DNA from 3 places in the Pseudoalteromonas sp. MBR-15 genome. Region 1 is predicted to be linked to each of the others. Evidence: predicted binding sites of a transcription regulator. Region 1 holds the regulator's gene; each other region holds the start of a gene.
What was found. Region 1 encodes LexA, which represses DNA repair genes until DNA is damaged. Its sites were predicted from a motif close to TACTGTATNNNNATACAGTA; they were not measured.
Positions count from the first base shown of each region.

Region 2: a site for LexA is predicted at 1,926-1,945, ahead of ACSSVW_RS07810 (YebG family protein). Genes of this name have one in related genera too.
Region 3: a site for LexA is predicted at 2,949-2,968, ahead of ruvC (crossover junction endodeoxyribonuclease RuvC). Genes of this name have one in related genera too.

Region 1 covers NZ_JBRJHH010000009.1:32,397-38,087, forward strand. The annotation lists gene ACSSVW_RS13105 (endonuclease) at 1-13, opposite strand, end outside; gene ACSSVW_RS13110 (VOC family protein) at 128-481, shown strand; gene ACSSVW_RS13115 (hypothetical protein) at 456-1,181, opposite strand; gene ACSSVW_RS13120 (hypothetical protein) at 1,329-1,709, shown strand; gene ACSSVW_RS13125 (PaaI family thioesterase) at 1,713-2,150, opposite strand; gene lexA (transcriptional repressor LexA) at 2,324-2,941, shown strand; gene coxB (cytochrome c oxidase subunit II) at 3,485-4,627, shown strand; gene ctaD (cytochrome c oxidase subunit I) at 4,627-5,691, shown strand, end outside.
Region 2 covers NZ_JBRJHH010000004.1:243,285-248,975, forward strand. The annotation lists gene ACSSVW_RS07790 (chorismate mutase) at 1-464, shown strand, start outside; gene dsbB (disulfide bond formation protein DsbB) at 609-1,127, shown strand; gene ACSSVW_RS07800 (DUF6170 family protein) at 1,127-1,429, shown strand; gene ACSSVW_RS07805 (ComEA family DNA-binding protein) at 1,455-1,748, opposite strand; gene ACSSVW_RS07810 (YebG family protein) at 1,999-2,307, shown strand; gene putP (sodium/proline symporter PutP) at 2,445-3,956, opposite strand; gene ACSSVW_RS07820 (EAL and HDOD domain-containing protein) at 4,333-5,556, shown strand; gene ACSSVW_RS07825 (MlaA family lipoprotein) at 5,623-5,691, opposite strand, start outside.
Region 3 covers NZ_JBRJHH010000002.1:387,709-393,399, forward strand. The annotation lists gene ACSSVW_RS04750 (hypothetical protein) at 135-377, opposite strand; gene ruvB (Holliday junction branch migration DNA helicase RuvB) at 741-1,745, opposite strand; gene ruvA (Holliday junction branch migration protein RuvA) at 1,753-2,373, opposite strand; gene ruvC (crossover junction endodeoxyribonuclease RuvC) at 2,375-2,899, opposite strand; gene ACSSVW_RS04770 (ABC transporter permease) at 3,026-5,527, opposite strand; gene ACSSVW_RS04775 (ABC transporter ATP-binding protein) at 5,517-5,691, opposite strand, start outside.

The DNA of each region.
Region 1 (5,691 bases):
AACGCATATCCATCACATAAGTGAACTACTGGAAACACTATTGTAAAACGCAGAGCTGAAAAGAAAAAGAGTACGCGCCAAAAGTAAACTATAGTCATTAATAAATACAGTCTATGGGAGTTGAACAATGCGGTTAGGTGCGTTTTCTGTGAGTTTAAATGTACAAGATATCCATGCTTCAAAGCTATTTTACGAGAAGTTGGGGTTTACTCAGTTTGCGGGTGAGATAGAGCATAATTGGTTGATTATGAAAAACGGTGAACATTTAATAGGTTTGTTTCAGGGGATGTTTGATAAAACCATGCTGACTTTTAACCCTGGCTGGGACCAAAGTGCGAGACCTTTAAGTGAGTTTAGTGCTTATGATGAACTAGAGGCGCACTTTAAACAACAGGGGCTGGCGGTACAAAAGGTCGGTGATGCCAGTTTTATTGTCACCGACCCTGATGGTAACCCTATTTTGATTGATCAGCACGTGTAATCGGTTTACGGCGTCTGATACGGACATTTTGTAGTAATAAAATAATGCCCGTAATACAAAATAATACGCTACTTGCGGCAAAGCTAATTAGTAATGGGTTGTTGAAATTTTCTCGTTCATCATAATCCATGATATGCAGCATCCAGAAAAAGTCAAAAATGCGCCACAAGGTGCTACGAACAGTAATGACTTTACCGGAGTCGCCTTCTAAATAAACGGTTGTATTTAACCAATCGTTATAGCTCACTTGCCACACATTGGAGCGGTGACCGACTTCTCTCGCTCCTTTTTCTAGTAACTGCGCACCCGCGACATCCGCCTTGATGAGTAAGTGTGCATTGGCATTGGCAATAATTTCAGTTTTAGTTGGTGTGCTCATAGCACGACCTGATTGACCGTCAAAGTTAAACACGCCTTTATTAGTCGTCACTTCGATGATGGGAGTGGTTAAAAAATGACGGTATTGAATGCTATCAATTTGCTGAAATTGTTTGGTTATTTGGTCAAGAGAAGCGGGGTAATCATGCAAGGTAAATGGATTATCTAAGCTACGATTGGCTAAATGTTTACCATGTACTTTTTGAAGGGGGATGGAGCTCATTACTAAGCCCCCTAATAACCAAAAAAAGAGTTGTATGGCGAGTAAGTAACCCAGCCACTTATGCCCTTTACGGGCATATTTAAATACGCGCTTATTCATTGATTACCTCTTATTATTTTTTTATTGGGCAGCGGTATAGACAGAGCGACTCAACGCTCTTGCAGCATTTACTGTATTCTAAATTTGGTTTATGTACAAAACTGAGTTAAAGTTTCAGAGATATCAATAGAGGGTAAAAACGAGAGTATGTCGGAAATTCAATTTTTAAATGTAGATCTGGAACTTGAATCAAAACACGATATGAGTGCGCTGGTAGCTGATTTAAAGAAAAACGCCATGGTTTTACATTACGACCAAGATGAATACCGTCAATTAGCACGTATTGAAGCCGCGGCTGATATCAGCACACCAGATAAAGCTATCAACCAATTATGTGAACTTATAGAGTCGTGCTCACGCAATGCATTAAAGCAATGGTTGTCTTGCTCAAAGCGTACTTTCGATATTGGGTTTGAGTCGGGTGACTCACCTAAATGTTTTAATCAAGCCCTGCACGCAGACACCTTATTACGTATTTCAGCGATTGGCGCAGGGCTCGAAATTACTATTTATCCTGTTGAGCGTTAATCACTAACGCTTGACTACCGCTGCGGTCATTCGTGATACGCAGCATAGTTCACCTGCCGCATTCGTTATTTTAATTTCCCATACAGATGTTCGCTTACCTAAGTGCAGTGGCTTTGCCGTGGCTGTTAAGAGGCCTTTTCGAGAGGCTTTAATGTGATTGGCATTTATTTCTTGGCCAACAGCATAATATGCGGTGAAGTCGACCACAAAATTGGCTGCATAACTTGCTACAGTCTCTGCTAAAACAACATTAGCACCACCATGGACCATCCCCATAGGGTTATGATGCTCTGGAATAGCGGGCATAGTGGCCACTAAATAATCGTCGCCGATTTCGGTTATTTCAATGCCCATTGTTTTCATTAATGTGCCTTGCCCAGTAATACCCTGTTCGAGTTCTTTACATAATTCGAGGGTGAATGGTTGATACCAAATGCTCATTGTGTTTCCTTCGCAAACTAACTTCTTAAGTGAAATATCGGTATACAATATGGTATCTATCCCCACCGTTCAATGCTTGTTTTTTATCATGAGAGGAAGGGGAATTTAAATTTGCGATTTTCAGATAACTGTATATACTCACAGTTAAATGTACTGTATGGAAAACCAGTTGTATGCGCCCATTAACAAAACGCCAATCGCAAATTTTAGAACTTATTAAAGTATTTATTAAAGACACTGGTATGCCACCTACGCGTGCTGAAATAGCGCAAACATTGGGATTTAAAAGTGCCAATGCCGCTGAAGAGCATCTAAAAGCACTGGCAAAAAAAGGCATGATTAAAATGAAGCCTGGAGCAAGCCGAGGCATTCAATTAGTCGAAGAAGACGAGCCAGAACAGCTTGGCTTACCACTGATTGGGCGTGTTGCCGCGGGTGAACCTATTTTGGCGCAAGAGCATGTAGAAAGCCATTGTCAGGTTGACCCTGCATTGTTTAAACCCGCTGCAGACTTCTTATTGCGAGTTAACGGCATGAGTATGAAAGACATTGGTATCATGGATGGTGACTTACTGGCAGTACACAAAACGCAAGTTGCAGAAAATGGCCAAGTTGTTGTGGCACGTGTCGATGACGATGTGACTGTAAAGCGCTTAGAAAAAGCAGGACGTAAAGTATTTTTGCATGCTGAAAATGAAGAGTTTGCCCCGATTGAAGTGGACTTAGAGCATGAGTCATTTAATATTGAAGGCTTAGCGGTTGGGGTTATTCGCAACGCTGATTGGATGTAGCTTTTTATATTACGCGTTAATCGTTACAAGCAGAGTAATTCCTTTATCTGCTTTGCTAAACTTTTTTGAAACAACGCACCAAATTGATTCAATTTGGTGCGTTGTTTGTTTTTGACCGTTTACCTAAGATTTGTTAACCCTTACTTTCTACATAAAGCCTTATACGGCGCAGTTTTCCTTTCTTTTTAAGTTTTTATACTTGCCTTAAGTATTAATTAACGCGCTGATTATAGTTGTTATTTTTGCACCAAAATAAACATTTATTACCACAAAAACTTGCTTATTGCTCATTTTTTAACTAATTGGTTAAGTGCATTGTATTAACACCTATTTACGAAAAAGACACACAACAAATGTGTAAGGGGGTTAAACAATGAGTGTGTCGTTCACTGCGTCGTGATGATACACAGACCCAAGCTGTTTGCAGATGACACATCAACCATCGATTGGTTTGGGTATTTAAACAATAAAAAAAACGAATGGGCACCAGCTGTAACGCCTTTTCGCTTTGCGTCTTGCAATAGCATTAAAAGGAGCTGTCACATGGGTAAACTGCGTTACACCTTGTGGCTTATATTGGTAGCACTTCCGCAACTTGCTTTGGCAAATAGCCAATTCAATATGCGTAAAGGTGTCACTGATATAAGTAATAATGTTTATGAATTACATATGACGATATTTATTATCTGTTGTGTGATTGGCATCATCGTATTTGCGGTGATGTTTTGGGCTTTGATACATCATCGTAAGTCTAAAGGGGCAAAGCCTGCCCAATTCCATGAAAGCACGAAGGTCGAGATACTTTGGACTGCAATTCCATTTGTGATCTTAATCGCTATGGCGATCCCTGCTACCAAAACGCTTATTGCCATGGAAGATGCTTCAAAAGCAGATATTACAATCAAAGTAACAGGGTCGCAGTGGAAGTGGCACTATGAATACATGGGAGAAGATATTGCTTTCTATTCGATTTTAGCGACACCGAAAGATCAAATAGATAATCAAGCCGAAAAAACAGAGCACTACCTACTCGAAGTCGACAAACCTCTGGTGTTACCAATCAACAAAAAAGTACGTTTTTTAATGACCTCTGATGATGTAATACATTCTTGGTGGGTTCCTGATTTTGCCGTGAAAAAAGATGCCAATCCCGGCTTTATTAATGAAGCATGGACACGCATTAACGAGCCCGGTATGTACCGAGGTCAATGCGCAGAGTTATGTGGTAAAGACCATGGTTTTATGCCGGTGGTTGTTGAGGCATTGCCAGAAGATGAGTTTGCGACTTGGCTTGCAGACGCAAAACAAGCGAAAGAACAAGCCGCTGCTGCAGATGCCGCATTACTTGATCAAACTCTTTCGAAAGATGAATTAGTTGTTTTAGGCGAGCAAGTCTATATGGCCAGCTGCGCAGCCTGCCATCAGCCCACTGGCATGGGATTGCCGGGTGTATTTCCAGCCTTAAAAGGCAGCCCAATCGTGTTGGGCGATGTGAACGATCATATTGATATTGTTTTACATGGTAAGCCAGGTACAGCGATGCAAGCGTTTGATAAACAGCTTTCAATAAAACAACTTGCAGCAGTCATCACTTATAAACGCAATGCGTGGGGTAACAATACCGGTGATGTCATTCAACCGAGTCAGATTCAAGCAGCAATTGATGCAGCAGCGGAGGCGAACTAATGAGTAACGTTATTAATGAGCAAGCCACTGAGCATGCGCATCACGACCACCATCATCCAGCGAAAGGTTTCAAGCGTTGGTTATATACAACCAACCATAAAGACATCGGTAGTTTGTACCTGATCTTCTCGTTGACGATGTTTTTAATTGGCGGCGCCATGGCTATGGTGATCCGTGCTGAATTATTCCAACCAGGTTTACAATTGGTTGATCCTCACTTTTTTAACCAAATGACCACAGTACATGGGTTGATCATGGTATTTGGGGCTGTGATGCCCGCCTTTACAGGGCTTGCAAACTGGATGGTACCTATGATGATAGGTGCGCCAGATATGGCCTTACCACGAATGAACAACTGGAGCTTTTGGATTTTACCTTTTGCCTTCCTTATTTTATTGGCATCGCTGCTTATGCCCGGTGGTGGTCCCGCTTTTGGTTGGACGTTCTATGCACCGCTTTCAACGACTTACAGTAACGATAATACCGCGCTGTTTGTGTTTGCAGTGCATATTATGGGTATTAGCTCAATTATGGGCGCTATCAATGTCATTGTGACAATTGTAAACCTTAGAGCGCCGGGTATGACATGGATGAAACTGCCTCTATTTGTATGGACGTGGCTGATCACGGCTTTCTTACTGATTGCTGTTATGCCCGTGCTGGCAGGTGCCGTGACAATGGTATTGACCGATAAGTACTTTGCGACCAGCTTTTTTGATGCTGCTGGTGGCGGAGATCCGGTGATGTTCCAGCATATTTTCTGGTTCTTTGGTCACCCTGAAGTCTACATTATGATCTTACCGGCGTTCGGTATTATCTCAACGATTGTGCCGACCTTTTCGCGCAAAAAATTATTCGGCTATGCGTCCATGGTGTATGCAACCTCATCAATAGCACTCTTAAGCTTTATTGTTTGGGCACACCACATGTTTACGACAGGTATGCCGGTTGCTGGCGAATTGTTCTTTATGTACGCGACGATGCTGATTTCGGTGCCAACTGGGGTAAAAGTGTTTAACTGGGTGGCAACAATGTGGCGAGGCTCTATTAGCTTTGAAATACCC
Region 2 (5,691 bases), on a different contig from region 1:
CCTGTGATTCGACATTTCACGCGCTACAATCCGCAGTTGAGAACCCGAATAGTGCGGCCATTGGCTCTGCTCAAGCGGGTAAAAATGTTGGCCTCGAGGTTGTTAAGTCTGGACTTGCAAACCAAAGTGAAAACCACAGCCGCTTTATTGTTGTTGCACGTAAACCATTGCAAGTCTCTAAACAAATCCCCACTAAAACAAGTTTGATTATGGCAACTAAACAGCAAGCAGGTTCGCTTGCAGATGCCTTAATGATATTTAAACACCATCAAATTAACCTTGTAAAACTAGAGTCTCGACCAGTGCCAGGAAATCCATGGGAAGAAGTGTTTTACGTTGATTTAGAAGCAAACCTAGATGATGCACATGTAAAACAAGCGCTAGAAGAGCTAAAAGAGCATACCCAATACACACGCGTACTGGGTTGTTATCAAAGTGAATCTCTACAAGCTGTGAGTGTTTAACCTTCATTCATACACATTAAGTAAAGGAGCCGTTGGCTCCTTTACTATTTATCTGCGTTGTTTTTACGAATATTCATCGCAGGCACTTGCACCCTGCGCAGTCCCTAAGCATAATCTTGAAAACAATTAGAAATGAGATTTTTCATGAGTTGGTTAGCTGAGTTAGCAAACAAAAGAACCCCTTGGGTATTATTAGCCTTAACGGCACTCGCATTTGAAATAACAGCCCTGTTTTTTCAATATAATATGGGTCTAGAACCCTGTATTATGTGCATATACCAACGCACAGCGATGCTTGGTCTCTTAGCCGCGGGTATCATTGGAGCAATAAACCCACACGCTGTAACCTACCGATTAATCGCCTTTGCAACGTGGGGAGTCTCTGCCATTTGGGGCTACTTTATCGCAAAAGAGCACATTGCTATGCAAAACAACACAGATCCATTTGCATTTAGCTGTGCGTTTGAGCCAAATTTTCCTAGTTTCATGCCCCTACATGAATGGATCCCGCACTTTTTCGCAGCAACAGGAGACTGTGGCAACATTGATTGGCAATTTGCGTCAATGAGTATGCCCGCATGGATGGAAGTCATCTTTGCCGCATATTCAATTGTTTTTGTCGGGGTTTTAGCAAGCCGCTTACTAGTCAAAAAGTCACTGTAATGATTTACTTTTTTAGCAGTCAAATTCCTGAATTAAAGACCTTTAAAGTAAGGCAGCGTCAGCAGATAATAGCAATTGCACTGAGCCACTTAAGCCCAATGCATAAAATCGTTTTATCTGTGTGCAAACTGGCATTTTTAGCGCCCTTGTTTCTAGGCCTTGCCTACTTTGAAGGTTGGATGCTTTTACCTTGGTTATTATTAGCGGGATTAAGCTACCCATTAATCACAACGCCGGTTGAAAATATGTTCGCTCAACCTCACCTGCGAAAAGCGATACAAGAGTTTAAACAGGGCGAATAGACGCCCTGTTTAAATTACTATTTAGTTAAAGCGAAATTTTTCCTTCTATTTTAGCGAATAATTTATCACCAATCCCCTTAACCTCTTTCAGTTGCTTAACTGATTTAAATGGGCCTTGATTCTTACGATGCTCAACAATGGCTTGAGCCTTCGATTTACCAATGCCAGGTAACTGAGAAAGTTGCTCTACAGTGGCTTTATTGATACTCACTTTTTGAATTTTTGTTTGCACTGACTCAGCTGGTTTTTCAGCGAGTGCCTGAGTCGCCGGCAGTAATGCAAGACTTGCTGCAAATAGTAAACTTGATAATAACTTCATTGTTTCCTCCATGATGTCCTTACGTGGACTGTTAAATAGTCTCGTCACCGAACACTAATTCCATTACATTCGTCACTAATTTGGTGACAAACTAAATAAAGTCAATTTATGCCTTTTTGTCAAATTAATGTCATAAAAAATACACACACGCAGCTTGCAAATTCGGCCCCAAACGATTACTGTATATAAAAACAGTAATCAAAGTAGCGATTACACGCTGCAAATGCCACGCTTGAATGCAGGAGAAATCATGGCTGTTGTTGTTAAATATGTTGTAGAAAGAAACGGAGTCGAGCGCATGACGTTTACTACCAAAAAAGAAGCTGATGCGTACGATAAAATGCTCGACATCGCTGAGTCGTTAGAGCTCATGCTTGAGAAGGTAGATGTACCATTAAGTGAGCAACAAATTGAATCTCTAGCCCTTGAAATAGCAAAAGAAAAAGACCAATTTATGGCTGTACTAAAAGGCGCTAAAGAACTGCCTAGCAAACCGAAAAAAGTCAAATCAGCTGACACAGATAAAGTCGCTGATATAAAAGAAAAAGCAGCCAGTTAATATCCCTTACTTTAGCAGCGGATATTATTCATCAAAGTAACCGGTCACTCTTAAAGTAGAGTTAAAAAAATTAACACAAAAAAGGGCAACTTATGTTGCCCTTTTTAATTACATTCTAAAGAATGACACTTAGCGTCCTAAAGTGACGATTCAACTTCATCAAATAATTGTGTAATTTCTTGTTTTGGCTCTGATGTATTCAAGCTAACGACCACAATGGCAATACTTGATAAGATAAAGCCCGGTACAATTTCATAAATAATGGCACTTAACTTTTCACCATCAATCGTAATCGGTGCATAAATCCAAAACAGCACTGTCGCAGCGCCCACAACCATTCCCGCTATTGCCCCTTGTAGGTTCATTCGTCTCCAATAAAGGCTAAGCAACACTAACGGTCCAAATGCAGCACCAAACCCTGCCCATGCATTGCTCACTAAATCTAATATAGAGTTATCACGGTCATAAGCTAAGTAGATAGCAAAAACGGCAACCAACATCACACTAACACGACCAATTAATACCAACTCTTTTTGAGACGCGTCGCGATTCAGGTAAATTTTATAAAAATCCTCAGTCAAAGAGCTCGAACACACTAATAACTGCGAAGAAATAGTACTCATAATCGCTGCTAAAATTGCAGCTAGGAGAAAACCTGCGATCAGTGGGTGGAAAATGAGTTCAGATAAAACTAAGAAAATTGTTTCTTTATCGTCGATTGGCATTTGGTTTTCAAGCATATAAGCCGCACCGAATAAACCAGTAAATACAGCACCAATTGCAGACAATGTCATCCAAGACATACCAATACGACGCATGGTAGGCATATCTTTAACAGAGCGCACTGACATAAAGCGAACAATAATATGTGGCTGACCAAAATAACCTAAGCCCCAAGCCATTGCCGAAATAATCGCAATTGTCGAGCCACCTGCAAACCAATCCATCATGTTAAGTGCATGAATTTCTGTTTCTTTGGGTGAGCTTAATAAGAGGTCGTAGCGAGCATTAGCCAAGGTATCCATGAAAGGCTGATCAAGCATTGTAAAAGTCGCAATAGGCACAGCTAATAACGAAATAAACATAATACAGCCTTGCACAAAATCCGTTAAACTTACTGCAAGAAATCCACCAAACAAGGTATACACAACCACAACACCCGTGGTGATATAGAGCCCCATTTCGTAGCTCATATTAAATGAGTTTTCGAATAATTTACCACCGGCAACAACACCTGATGAGGTATAAAGAGTAAAGAAAACAATGATCACAATGGCAGAAATAACGCGAAGAATATTCTTATTATCATCGAATCGATTAGCGAAGTAGTCTGGGATAGTAATCGAGTCATTCGCCTTTTCGGTATACACACGTAATCGCGGCGCTACGAGGAAATAGTTTGCCCAAGCACCTAATACGAGCCCTATTGCAATCCAAACTTTACTTAAACCAAATAAATACATTGCACCTGGCAGGCCCATTAACAGCCAACCACTCATGTCAGACGCACCTGCCGATAACGCAGCTACACTGGGTGATAAATTACGCCCACCTAGCATATAACCCGATACATCGTCAGTTGATTGCTTATAGGCATAAAGCCCTATTCCCAACATAACAATGAAGTACAATGCTAACGAAATTATCATTCCTGTTTCCAAATCAGCCTCCAAAAATTAATCAATGTAGGCTTCTAATCCAAATAATGACTCGCAAGTTACTTAGTTTTAAGACATTATTGGGATAAAAGCCGGTATCACACACGACTATATCATGCTTGTGCCCCACAACTCCAATTAAGCCGATGAGCTGTATAATTTACAATAACAACGGTTTGCTAACAATTTTTCTGATATTTAATTCAAGTTATAGAATTTAAGCACAATTTATCTTAGTCTTAAGGTCTTGAACAAGAGAATAAAATTACGTTTCCCGCATAAAATTTATTTAACTAATGCTATTTTAAGCTCAATGCAATATATTGCGGGAAGGAAATGAATTAACAGATGTGGACTTGCTTCAATTATGTATTTTTACGCTGCGCGCCAACCGATTTTAGATAAGGAAAAGAAACTCATAGGCTACGAGCTCCTCTTTCGGGATGGTGTAGATAATGTGTTTCCAGACATCGATGGCGATGAAGCAACTTCACGGCTTATTGAAGGGAGCCAGTTTAATTTCGGCTTAGAAGATTTAACCGACAATAAACCCGCTTTTATTAACTTTACTTTAGACACCTTACAAAAAGGCTATCCGCTGTTATTAGGTAAAGACCACGTTGTTGTCGAAATCCTTGAAACAATTCAACCTGGAAAACGCCTGCTTGCTTTAGTCAAAGATTTAAAAGAAAAAGGCTATACACTTGCCCTTGATGACTATATTCATCAACCTGTTTGGCGTCATTTTTATCCGTTTATCGATATTATTAAAATCGACTTTTTAAGCTCCGAGGCCGAGTCAATTAAAGAGGTAATTGAGGCAATAAAGCCTTTCCCTCATATAAAATTACTTGCTGAAAAAGTAGAAACCCACGAAAAGTATCAACTTGCTCTCGACCTAGGGTTTAGTTATTTCCAAGGTTTCTTTTTTTCAAAACCTGAAATGGTACAAAGTAAAACGCTGCCTCCTTCAGAGATGGCACTTGCTGAGCTTTTATACGAAACATCGAGTGTTGATCTAAACCTTAAGAAAATCACTGAAGTCTTTGAGCGTGATGTTAATTTATCTTATAAATTATTACGTTACTCAAACTCAGCCGCGTTTAAACGCCGTGCAGAAATAAGCACTATTAAACAAGCACTTATTGTATTGGGCAGTGAAGAAATTAAACGCTTCTTATCGCTACTTTTTGCTGCACAAGTGGCTGCTGATAAGCCTGCAGAGCTTATTCGATTATCACTCACTCGTGCTCGATTTGCAGAGTTATTGGCAATCAGTCACGGAAAATTCCGTGATACAGGAATGGCATTTTTAACCGGTATGATGTCCTTAATGGACGCTATTTTAGATGAAGAGATGTCTAGCGTAATGAATAAGTTGCCGTTGGCAAACGACATTAAAGTTGCGCTTCTTAAAGACGAAGGCCTTTTAGCCAGTTATTTACGCCTGGTAAAACAATATGAGCAAGCTAATTGGCAAAACGCCAATGAAATACAGCAAGCACTTGGTCTGAAGCCTGAAGAAGTTCCCGATGCATACCATGACGCTGTTAACTGGGCGAATGAACAAATGGCTGTGTTTGGCGACTAATACCACCCCGCTTCATCTCCATAAAAAATGCCAGCATTCATGCTGGCATTTTTTATGGGATACTTTTTAAAGATTTTCTAAGAAATCTTCATCAAAGTCATCAGGCTCTTTTTCGATGGGGGGATTGCCATCGTG
Region 3 (5,691 bases), on a different contig from region 1:
AACTAATCCTGAACAATGTTTGTTGATATTATAAAAATCATTTTATTCATAAACTTAAAGTGAAAACACTCAATAAGTGAACAAAAAGAAAACAAACCAACAAATCACTCACATTAGTTTTTTTTATCTGAAAATTAAATTTTTCTAGTTTGAAGAAAAATCCACCATTGCGTATCATTTCCCCATACCGAGCTGCAACCTTTGAAAGTTTTTTCATTAAGCTCCGTTTTTTGCAATATGAAGTTTCGTATTGCACTTGGTTGACTTAAACAGGATAAAACCTCTTTAAGAAAACCGTAGTTCCCTGGATTACTTCCTTCAACTTGTTGTTTGCCCGCATGCTTATGCGGGCTTTTTTTTGCCTGCACAAACGTCAATGAGAATACCTACAGATAACTTAACAGCATGTGAATTACAGATGTTAAAATGAGACCATCAATCGTGGTTTGTGGTTTGTGGTTTGTGGTTTGTGGTTTGTGGTTTGTGGTTTGTGGTTTGTGGTTTGTGGTTTGTGGTTTGTGGTTTGTGGTTTGTGGTTTGTGCAAAATAAATCCACATTAACCTTAGGCAAGCTTTTTTATATTTAATCGCTACAGTAACCCCCGCTCGGTCTACCTTCTAGTATCTACCTTCTAGTATCTACCTTCTAGTATCTACCTTCTAATATCTACCTTCTAGTATCTACTTTCTTTCTAATATCTAACGTCTAAAAACTAAAAACCCCGCTAAGCGGGGTTTTGTTATTTATCTGGGGTAAGACCAAAATGAAGGTAGGCAATATCAGAAACGAGTCGCCCTCTGGGCGTGCGTTGAATAAATCCTTGTTGAATTAAAAATGGCTCAATGACATCTTCAATAGTCTCTTTTTCTTCGCCAATGGCAGCCGCTAAATTATCGAGACCCACGGGGCCACCCATAAACTTTTCAATGATGGCAAGAAGGTATTTTCGGTCCATGTAATCAAAACCGCTTTTATCAACATCGATCATATCAAGTGCTTGTTCAGCGACTTCGGCATTTACTTTACCGTCTGATTTAACTTGCGTGTAATCTCGTACTCGGCGCAAAAGTCTGTTTGCTATTCGTGGTGTACCGCGTGAGCGTTTAGCAATTTCAACGGCGCCTTCGTCACACATGATTAAATCTAAATATCGAGCAGAGCGGGCAACAATTTTTGATAAATCTTCAACCGAATAAAACTCTAAGCGTTGCACAATGCCAAAACGATCTCGTAATGGCGATGTTAACGAGCCAGCACGCGTTGTAGCCCCTATTAATGTAAAAGGCGGTAAATCGAGCTTAATTGATCGTGCCGCAGGACCTTCACCAATCATAATATCGAGCTGATAATCTTCCATTGCGGGGTAAAGTATTTCTTCTACTTGCGGACTTAAGCGGTGAATTTCATCAATAAACAGTACATCGCCTTCTTCAAGGTTAGTTAATAGCGCGGCTAAGTCGCCCGCTTTTTCAAGAACCGGCCCTGAAGTCGTTTTAATGTTTACATTAAGCTCATTCGCTACAATATTAGCCAGTGTTGTTTTACCCAAACCCGGCGGACCAAAAATGAGTAAATGGTCTAACGCCTCACCACGATGACGAGCGGCTTCAATAAAAATTTCCATTTGTTGCTTAACATGCGGCTGGCCTGTGTAGTCGTTTAATAGTTTTGGACGTATTGCACGATCGACACTGTCTTCATTACTTTGTTCACTCGCATCAATTAAGCGATCTGCTTCAATCATGGTGTACTCACAACATTGACTTTAGAGCTTCTTTAATAAGAACCTCTGTTGTCATACCTGGTTTATTTACAGCTTTTACCGCTTTTTGCGCTTGCGGTAGTTTATAGCCTAAAGATTCAAGTGCCGATACAGCATCATCCGCAGCATTATTCGCTACTAGCGTATCATTACTTGCAGGCTCAATAATGGCATTATCGCTAAATGGTGTGAATAAGTCATTACCCCAATTTTTTAGCCTGTCTTTCATTTCAAGTACCAAGCGCTCTGCAGTCTTTTTGCCCACCCCAGGAAGTTTAACCAAGGTTGTCGCATCTTCATTGTTAACACAACTAACAAACTGCTGCGCCGACATGCCCGACAAAATAGCAAGGCCAAGTTTAGGGCCTACCCCATTTGCTTTTAACAGCTCTCTAAATAAAGCACGCTCAGTTTTATTATTAAAACCAAATAATAACTGTGCGTCTTCGCGAACAACAAAATGAGTATAAATAACCGCTTGTTCACCCACATTGGGTAAATCATAAAAACAGGTCATTGGCATTTGCACTTCGTAACCGACACCACTTACCTCTATAAGTATTTCTGGTGGCTGCTTTTCAACAAGTAACCCGTTTAATCGACCTATCATATTACTTCCTTAATCGTCCTCTTACGGTTTTGCTCGCGCTGCCCGCAAGTTTAATTAAATTTTGTTCTGAGTGAGCATGGCAAATGGCAATTGCTAACGCATCGGCAGCGTCGGCTTGCGGGGTTCCCGGCAGTTTTAGAATATTTTTAACCATATGCTGTACTTGCGATTTATCGGCACCACCATTCCCCACGACCGCCTGTTTTATTTGTCTGGCTGAGTACTCAAATACGGGTAACTCTGCCATTGACGCACCGACTATGGCGGCCCCACGGGCTTGACCAAGTTTAAGTGCTGAGTCAGGATTATGCGCCATGAACACTTTTTCAATGGCAAAGTTATCAGGCGAAAACTGTTCAATTAATTGGCTAACACCTTGATAAATCATTTTTAAGCGTATAGGAAAGTCGTGATCAGCAAGCTTTATACAGCCACTCCCTAAATAAGTAAATTTAGTACCTTGGTGGGCTATTACCCCATAACCTGTTAATCGTGAACCAGGATCAATCCCTAAAATAATCGCCAACTAACTGACCCATCTATAAAATCATCATCTGCATTTAATAATGCCAGAGCACTGTATAAATTACCAGTAACTAATTACAGTTCATAAAAAATGCCCGCAATTGCGAGCATTTTTTAAACATCGTCTTTATCCTAGCGACCGCAGTAAACCTTGAGTATTTTTTCGCATAGTGCGCGCTATCATTAAATACCCTAAACACGCAACAAATAACCCACCTGCTGCAGGGCCTATTAACCAAATATGTGGATGCAACTTACCTGCTAATTCGAACATTTGTTTTTGTACAATTAACAAAGCAACATCACTGACAACTGCCGCGACTAAACCGGCCGTAAAGCCTAATAATAAAAATTCATACAAGGTCGCGTTTTTAATTAATCGCCCTTTAGCGCCCAGCGTACGCAAAATAACAATTTCTTGCATACGCTCACCTAGGCTGGCTTGCACTTGCGAAATAAGCACTAAAGCACCACACGCAACAACAATCGCGAGTACAAAGCCAATCGCTAACGATACTTGCTCTATTGTTGAGCGTATTTGCTTAATAAAGCTTTCAACATCAATCGCATTCACCGTTGGGTATTGACGTAATAACTCACTAAACTCTCGCTTTTGATCTTTATTTACACGCACCGATGAAATGTACGTCGCAGGGAAACTTTGCAGCACATCGGGGCTCAAAATAATAAAGAAATTCGGTTTTAAGGTGTTCCAATTTACTTTACGTACACTGGTAATTTTGGCATCGAATGACTGAGCGCCAATTAAAAAGGTGAGTGTATCGCCCAACTCTACATCTAAACGCGCTAACATTGACTCTTCTAATGACGCCTCTGCCACTGAGCTCTCGGTAAACCATGTACCGTCAATTAACTCATTTTGCTTGGGTAGCTCAGCGCGCCATGTAAGATTTAACTCGCGGCCAATACCTGAACGTGCTTCTTCATCTTTTTTCTCATTGTCTTCTAATGATACCTCGCGAGCCACCAGCTCACCATTAACGGCATTAACACGACCACGAACAATCGGGTAAAAATCTGATGTAGGCATGTCACGCTCTGCTAAAAACGACGTGATAGGTTCAAGCTCAGCTTCCGTTATATTCACTAAAAATGAGTTTGGCGCATCGGCTGGCAATTGTGACTGCCAATCTGAAATCATGTCGTTTTTAAGTACGATTAAAAACAACAGTAATTTAATAGCAAGCGCAAAGCTTATAAGCTGCACCGCATTTACGTTCGCTCGCTTTTGAATTGAAGCAATCGCTAAAGACCAGCTATTACCAGGACTTAAGCCTAGCTTACGACCCCCACCAAAAATAAGCTTCGATAGACCAAATAGCACCACGATTAAAAACGCTGTTGAGGTAAATAAAATGGCCGTAATTTTAATGTTATTACTGAACAACCACATTAACAAAAACACCGTTAGCGCCGACATTGCAAGGTGAATTTTGCTCACTAATAAACGGTCACCCAAGTTGCGACGAAGTACACGCAATGGGGGAATATCAAATAAATCCAGCAGCGGCTTAATCGAGAACATAACGGCACAAATCACGCCTGTACTGACTGCGATAAGCCAAGGTTTTGCCGATGCGCTTGGCAGCTCTGTGCCCATTGACTGAGCAAGGTAATCACTGGCTATCATTTGTAAAGAATAACCAATAACTAACCCCAAAATGACCGACATTGTGCAAACTAAACTTAAATGTAATAAGTAAATTTTACGGATAGTTGCCCTACTGCCACCAAGAGTTTTCATCATTGCGACTGGGTCATATTGCCTTTCGCAGTAGCGTTTTGCCGATACCGCAATTGCCACTGCCGCTAAAATGATACCTAACAAACCTGCCAGTAATAAAAAGCTCTCCGCTCTATTTAAGCTGTTCGCAATAGGTGATTGCCTGTCTTTAACACCATACCACTGTTGGTTTTCTTTCATTTGGGGTTTAAGCCATGCATAAAAGGTGTCTAAGTCACTTTGCTCACCGGCATACAATTGACGATAAAACACGCGACTCCCCGGCTGGATCACCTGTGTCGCGTCTATGTCACGTTCATTAATTAAAATGCGTTGACTACTGGAAAAAACATTAAAAGGAGCATCGGGTTCTTCGGCAACCACTCGACTTGCTGTAAACGTTGCAGCGCCCAGCTCAACTTGACTACCAACCTGAATATTAAGCGCATAAAACACCGACTCACTAAGCCATACCTCACCTGTTTTTGGCACTTCGTCAGTAACAATAACATCTGAAGTTAAGCGTGTTTTTACTTTAAGTTCGCCTTTTAATGGATAACTATCAGAAACCGCCTTTACTGAGCCAAGTTGCATTTCGTCACCTGCAAATAGCATGGTATCGAAATACGTAATTTTTGCAGTGCGTAAGCTCTGTTCCTGCGCTTTTTGCAAATACTCTGTTGGTAACTGATGATTACTGGCCAACACACGATCCGCAGCGATAAAGGCACTACTTTTTTGCGCAATACTTTGACCAATTCGGTCTGTTACCATAGAAAGCGTTAATACGGTGAGCACAGCCAAAGCAATAGCTGCACTGATCACCGTTAATTCACCCCGTTTAAACTCACGTGAAAACAATTTAAGTGCTAACTTAGCCCACATTCGCTTGCACCTCTTCGCTCTCTTTTACTGTTACTAATTGACCTGCTTCAATGTGTAAAATTTGTTGGCATTTTTCAGCAAGCTGTTCGTCATGGGTTACTAAAATAAGCGTGGTACCGTGTTCTTTATTCAGTTCAAAAAGCAAAGATTCGATCAATCTACCA